2 regions of the Mesorhizobium sp. LSHC412B00 genome follow, and region 2 is predicted to be linked to the other one. Evidence: riboswitches for the same ligand, from Rfam matches in the RefSeq annotation. Region 2 holds a riboswitch; the other holds the start of a gene.
The links. A riboswitch is a leader RNA that binds a small molecule or an ion and turns the genes downstream of it on or off. The one in region 2 is predicted to bind thiamine pyrophosphate.

Region 1: it holds a riboswitch for thiamine pyrophosphate, as region 2 does, so the genes downstream of both, thiB (thiamine ABC transporter substrate binding subunit) here and X757_RS135735 (YkoF family thiamine/hydroxymethylpyrimidine-binding protein) in region 2, are expected to answer to the same signal.

What each region holds. Positions count from the first base shown of each region.
Region 1 is NZ_AYWB01000021.1:73,858-77,252, reverse strand. Features, by position in the region: gene X757_RS139130 (ABC-F family ATP-binding cassette domain-containing protein) at 1-227, opposite strand, end outside; gene X757_RS139135 (thiamine diphosphokinase) at 229-888, opposite strand; TPP riboswitch at 1,051-1,165, shown strand; gene thiB (thiamine ABC transporter substrate binding subunit) at 1,209-2,216, shown strand; gene thiP (thiamine/thiamine pyrophosphate ABC transporter permease) at 2,437-3,395, shown strand, end outside.
Region 2 is NZ_AYWB01000035.1:1,701-5,095, reverse strand. Features, by position in the region: gene X757_RS135720 (DUF2934 domain-containing protein) at 1-181, shown strand, start outside; gene X757_RS135725 (hypothetical protein) at 341-592, opposite strand; partial or broken gene X757_RS135730 (GSU2403 family nucleotidyltransferase fold protein) at 858-1,247, opposite strand; TPP riboswitch at 1,458-1,570, shown strand; gene X757_RS135735 (YkoF family thiamine/hydroxymethylpyrimidine-binding protein) at 1,561-2,169, shown strand; gene X757_RS135740 (ABC transporter permease) at 2,425-3,267, shown strand; gene X757_RS135745 (ABC transporter ATP-binding protein) at 3,264-3,395, shown strand, end outside.

The DNA.
Region 1 (3,395 bases), on a different contig from region 2:
ATTTGCGGGAGATAGCGCACCGTTGCCGAAGGCTGGCGGAAGACCTCGCCGTCTTGCGGCTCGATCAGACCAGCAGCAATCTTCAGGAGCGTCGACTTGCCGGAGCCGTTGCGGCCGACGAGCGCGATCTTGTCACCGGCGGACGCCGTCAGTTCGGCGCCATCGAGCAGCGGCGTGCCGCCAAAGGTCAGTCTTATCCCGTCGAGGTTGAGAAGGGGCGGGGCCATGTCAGCTTTCAGGCAAGGGGTAGGGGTGGGCGAGCAGCAGCGCGCGGCCATGGCCGAGCGCGATTTCGAGGCCGCCCCCGGTCGTGTTGGACTTGACCTCGTTCGAGATGGTCAGCGACGAGCCGAACACGACCTCGACATGGTCGAGCGGCCACTTCGCGCCGGACACGGTGAGGCCCGAAAGATCGGAAAAGCCGAGCACCGAAAACAGCGTTCCGTCGGCATAGTCGAAGCCGGCCTTGCCAGGCAGCAGAGGGGCGCCTTCCTGCGCTCCGCTGGTCAACAGCAATTTTGTGCCGGCCTCGGCCAGCCGCAGGCTGAGCGCCAGATGGAGGAAGGCGTGGTCGGCGCGCTTGCCGCCGAAAGCGCCGGCCAGCACCAGGCTGGTGGCGCCGCGTTCCAATGCCGCCGCGATCGCCAGTTCGCCATCGGTCTTGTCCTTTTCGGGAGGAAACACCTCCCGCGGCACGGCGGCGAGATCGGCAGGCAGGTCCGCCGGCACGGAATCGAAATCGCCGACCCACAGCTCCGGCATCACGCCGAGCAGGCGGGCATGATCGATGCCGGCGTCGGCGGCGATGACGCGCGTGCCCGCGACCTGGCGGTCGAGCCGCGGCGTGCGGACGAGATCGCCGCCAAGCAGGATGGTGAATGTGCTCATATCCGCTGGCCCTTACCAGCCCCGCCGACGAAACGGAAGGCTAAGCGGCACCGTCACTCTTTGTTGGAGCATGATCTTTTTCCGGAAACGGATTCCACTTTCCGGGATCATGCTCGGGCAAACTTCCGCTTGCGTGGCACCTTGGCCGGGCCTATGTGTCGAAACGCTCTAACGGGGTGCCGGACGCGATCTTCGCGGACCGGCTGAGAGGCAGTCTCGCCAACCCGCTGAACCTGATCCGGTTTGTACCGGCGGAGGGATTAGACGCTTCGGACAGCCCGACGCCTCAATTCCTTTCAACACGAATGAAGGAGGCGCCGATGCGCATTTTTTTGTCCCGTCTTGTCCCAGCGCTGGGGCTTGCTGTGTCGCTACTGGCAATCCCTGCGTCCGCGCAGGAAAAACTCACGATCTATACCTATGAGAGTTTCACTGCCGACTGGGGTCCGGGCCCCCAGGTGAAGAAGGAATTCGAGGCCGAGTGCGGCTGCAGCGTCGACTTCGTCTCGGTGGCCGACGGCGTCGCGCTGCTCAACCGCGTCAAGCTCGAAGGTGCCTCGACCAAGGCCGATATCGTGCTTGGTCTCGACACCAACCTCACCGCGGAAGCCAAGGCTTCCGGCCTGTTTGTCCGACATGGCGCGGTGGCTGAAAACAACGTGCCGGGCGGCTGGAGCGACGACACTTTCGTGCCCTATGATTATGGCTATTTCGCCGTCGTCTACGACACCGAGAAGCTGAAGAACCCACCGAAGAGCCTGAAGGAATTGGTCGAGGGCGATGCCGCCGACAAGATCGTCATCCAGGATCCGAGGACGTCGACGCCGGGCCTCGGCCTGCTGCTGTGGGTCAAGTCGGTCTATGGCGACAAGGCGCCGGAAGCCTGGGCGAAACTCAAGGGCAAAGTGCTGACGGTGACGCCGGGCTGGAGCGAGGCCTACGGCCTGTTCACCAAGGGCGAGGCGCCGATGGTGCTTTCCTATACGACGTCGCCGGCCTACCACATGGTGGCCGAGAACACCGGGCGCTTCCAGGCGGCGTCGTTCGAGGAGGGCGAGTATCTGCAGGTCGAGGTCGCCGGCATCACCACCACGGGCGCGAAGAGCCCGCTGGCGGCGAAGTTCCTGGCCTTCATGACCGGGCCGAAATTCCAGGATGTCATTCCGGAGACCAACTGGATGTTCCCGGCCGGGAAAACCGACAAGCCGCTCAATCCGGCTTTTGATAGGCTGGTCAAGCCGGCGAAGACCTTGCTGTTCAGCCCGGAAGAGGTCGCGGCAAATCGCAAGGCCTGGGTGGATGAATGGCTGGCGGTGATGAGCAAATAGCTTTGGCTGTATGATCGAAAGATGAGTGCCCTACGGCGCCCCCCTCTGTCCTGCCGGACATCTCCCCCACGAGGGGGGAGATTGGCTATCGTCGGCGATTTCGCCAGTCGCCAAGGTTGCAGGAATAAGCGGGGCGCGGAAATAGCTGATCTCCCCCCTTGTGGGGGAGATGTCCGGCAGGACAGAGGGGGGCGCGAAGGAACGCGACGCCCGGTAAAGAGTGCAACGCTCTGACCCCCGCATCACGGCCGGCATTGTCGCGCTTGCGGCAATCGCGCTGCTGATCGGTGGCGCCTTCGCCGGCCTTATCCGCGAAGGCGCGCACGACCTTTCCGGCGCCGCGTCCGCCTTTGACCTCTATCTCCTGCGCGTTGTCCGCTTCACGCTCTGGCAGGCTGCGCTCTCGATGCTGCTTTCCGTCGTACCGGCGCTGTTCGTCGCCCGCGCGCTGTCGCGGCATCCGCGCTTCTTCGGACGCGGCTTCATCCTGCAGCTGTTCACTGTGCCCCTTGCCTTGCCGGCGATTGTCGCAGCGCTGGGCATACTGGCGCTCTACGGCCGCGCCGGTTATCTCGCCGCGATCGGTGGCCAGAGCTGGCCCGACATCTATGGGCTGCCGGGCATCCTCGTCGCCCACGTCTTCTTCAACCTGCCGCTGGCCACCCGGCTGTTCCTCGAAGCGCTGGGCACGGTGCCGGCCGATCAATGGCGGCTGGCGAACCAGCTCGGCATGGGAGCGAGGCCAGCCTTCCGGCTGATCGAGTGGCCGGTGCTGCGCGCCGCGCTGCCGGGCGTCGCCGGGCTTGTCTTCATGCTTTGCATCACCTCCTTCACCATCGTCCTGATCCTCGGCGGCGGGCCGGCGGCGACGACGCTGGAAGTCGCCATCTATCAGGCACTGCGTTTCGACTTCGATCCGGCGCGAGCGGTGACGCTGACGGTGCTGCAGATCGCGCTGACTTTTGCCGTCATGCTGGCGCTGACGCGGCTTGGCGCCAATATGACCGGCGACGCCAATTTGCCTGTCGCGCCGCGCCGCTATCACTTGGCCGGCAAAGCAGAAACAGCGTTCAACGCCGTCCTGATCGTGCTCGCCTTGCTGTTCGTCGCCGGACCAATGGCGGCCACCGTCGCGTCCGGCCTCGACGCCGATCTCGGCCGGTTGGCGGGCGAGAGTGC
Region 2 (3,395 bases):
CGGCCGGCCTGAAGGCGCGCATCAGGAACACTGGGAGCAGGCCACGGCTGAAGTCGATGGCGCGGTCGCCAAGCCAAAAAAGGCGGCGAAGAAAGCTGACGCCAAGCCCGCCAAGGCAGCCGCCAAGCCAAAGGCAGCGAAGCCTGCCGCCGCAAAGTCCGGCAAAGCCAAATCGAAATAAGGCCAAGTCGAAATAAGACCAGTCGAAATAAAGCAAGGCCGGAATTCGCTGGCCGGGCCATCCTTGGCGCCCGCCGTTCAGGCGCGCCCGAGCCTCTCAACCTGACGAATTGCGCCTGCGACGGGCAGCGCAATTCCTTGTGTTTGGCGACAGGCGCCCTCATGCCTCCCAGGCATAACTCGACAGCGCAAAGCGAATGCCGGCAGCTGTCATGGCCAGTTCGCATTCGGTGATCTGGCGCAGGTGGCGCAGATAGCGCGTCACGGTCTGTGGCAGCCAGCCGGCGCAGGCCTCTACATAGGCGCGGCTGTGAACAAGGGTGCCGGTCGACAGCCTCTCGTCCTTCTCGGCAACGACTTTCAGATATTGGCGGATGAAGCGGATGTCGTCGGCGATGTCCTGGCTGGCCATTCGCCAGGCCCCGGCGAGGCGTTGGCACTGATCGAATGACAAGGGCAACAAAGGGGGCGGCAATAAAGGCGGCGGCAACAAAGGCGGCGGCAACGACGGGGGTGACAGCAAAGGCCGAGAGAGATCGGCGAAGGCAACATGGTTCGCTGTGCTCAAGGACATTCCTCTCTGCGAAAAGAGATATCGTACTTTATGTACGAATAAGCGTCAAGCCAATTTCGTACGGTTGGGACGATGGAAATGAATATAGCAGCGGTCGCTTCAGCTAATCCCGCATCGTGAATCCTTCAGGAGTCGCACCAATTTCGCGGAGGGATTTCCCCAGGATGGTGTGACTGTTTTCCCTCGTGGCGGCGTCGAACAGGTTCAAGCCGCCCCGGATCGTCTCGCGCCAGTTTTCGCCCTTGTCCCACGCTTCCATGAAGGCGAAGGCAAGGTCGTCCTGGCGACGCGTGGCTTCGAGCGCTTGGGTCAGCAGGCGCGCTTGATGGAGATCCTTCTCCCGCTTGGCGCCAGCGCTCGGCCCGCGTCGCGAGGCGACGATCAGCTTGTGGATGGCGTAGCGCTGGGGCGAGGGGACCAGCACAGGCAAGCCCGAGCGATGCAGGAGCACAGTCCGGATGGGGTCGCGGATAAGGAAATCCAGAAACCGTAAGGGCTGCGCGGAGTCTCTGCCGTTTTCTTATAATTACGTTTATCAGCTTGAATTTCAACGCAGTTATAAGAAGTTCGTGGAAACGTTATAACGCAACGAACTGACGAGTCGTCTGTTAACGCCCGGGCGCCCGGCACGTCTGGCCCAAAACACTTTCCCGCAGTGCCTCAACAAACGGCTTCCCCAATGCCGCGAACGGTGCTTTAACCCGCCCATCCACAGGGGTGCTCCGTATCGTCGGGGCTGAGATGAGGGCGGCAAGCCTTCGGACCCTAAAGCTGATCTGGATAATACCAGCGGAGCGAGGCGGGCGATGTTTTCAGGCGCACAGATTTCCCTTTATCCCATGACCGACGATTTCGTCGGCGTCATCCTCGGCGCGCTCGGCGCGCTCGATCCCTGGCGCGACCGGCTGCGGATCGAAACCGATGACATCTCGACCCTTATGGTCGGGCCGCCCGAGGTGCTGTTTCCCGCCATGCGCGACCTGTTCGTCGCGGCGGCCAAAAGCGGCAAGCACTGCGTGCTTTCGGCGGCGGTCTCGCGCGGCTGTCCGGGCGAGCCCGACGATCCGATCTGCCGCTCCGACGAGACCGGCGGCCCCGCCATTCCGCTGGACGAGCGCAAGATCGCCGCGATCCGCGCTGTCCAGGCCACGCCGTCGACCGGCCAGCCGGTGGCGGCGCAGTTCTCGCTCTACGTTATGGGCACGGGCGACCATATGGACGAGATCTACGGCTGCATCGATTTCCTGAAACAGTCCGGCGTCTTTGAGCGCTCAAAGAACTTCTGCACCAAATTGCGTGGCGATGCCGGTGCGGTGTTTGCCACGCTCAACGAGGCCTTCTGCCGCTTCGGCCCCGGCGCCGGCCACGTCACCCTCGACATCACGATCTCGGCGAACAGCCCGAGCGCCGTCTGAGCCGCGGCTCAAGCGTCGTTCCTTGAGGATATTGCCGTGGCTGGTTTATCTGACCCATTGCGTGGAGGAGATGCCTCTGACCCCTCAGCACAGAGAGGAGGGGAGCCATTGGCGATTGGCGAAGACCGCGATGCCCACGAATCTCCCCCCTCGAGCAGGAGATGGCCGGCAGGCCAGAGGGGGTCCCAGCGCGTGGAGCGCCGACGTCCTTTTCGCATCGGCAAGGCGTGGGCGCTCTATGCGAGACGACGCCCTCTGTCGCCTTCGGCGACATCTCCCCCTCGAGGGGGGAGATTAGCCGCAGCCATCGCCAAGACCATCCCCGCCGCCTGCGCCTCCGCCCTGCTCCTCGCGGCGTGGGAGCTCTACGCCCGCTATGGTGGCGCTGCGCCCACCATGCTGCCGGCGCCGTCGCGCGTGCTGCAGCAGGCCTGGGAGCATCGCGCTGCCCTTGCCGACAACACGCTGCCCACCATCCGCGCCACATCAGCCGGCTTCGCCTGCTCGTTGGTCGCTACCTTCGTGCTTTCGGCGCTGGTCGATTTCTTGGCCCCGCTGCGCCGCGCGCTGTTTCCGCTGCTGATTGTCAGCCAGACCTTGCCGCTGGTCGCGATTGCGCCGCTCATCGTACTGTGGTTCGGCTTCGGGCTGATGCCAAAAATCTTGCTTGTGGCGCTCGTTACCTTCTTCCCGATGATGGTGGCGCTGGTCGAGGGTTTTGCCGCGACCAGCAAGGCGATTTCGCAGATGCTCGCCACCATGGGGGCAGGGCGCTGGCGCATCTTCTGGCTGGCGCGCCTGCCTTCGGCGCTGCCCTATTTCTTCGCCGGGCTGCGCATCTCCATCACCTACGCCGTCGTCGGCGCGATCTTCGCCGAATATGCGGGGGCGGCGAAGGGGCTGGGCATCTACATGCTCAATGCCAAGAACAACTTTCGGCCCGATCTGGTGCTCGCCGCGGTCGCCGTCAGCGCCGCGCTCACGCTTGTCTTGTTCGCCATTGCGGTGCTCGTCCAGCGCTTCGCCATGCCTTGGGAGAATGCAGGGAGCGAAAGCCGCGACGGCAAGGTTGAAGCTGCAGAAGAGAACCGTCAATGACGCGGCTCGAACTCCGGGACATCAGGAAGAACTTCGGCGCGCTTGAGGTGCTCGCCGGCATTTCGCTTCATGTCGCGGCCGGCGAGTTCGTCTCCATCCTCGGCCCTTCCGGCGCCGGCAAGTCGACG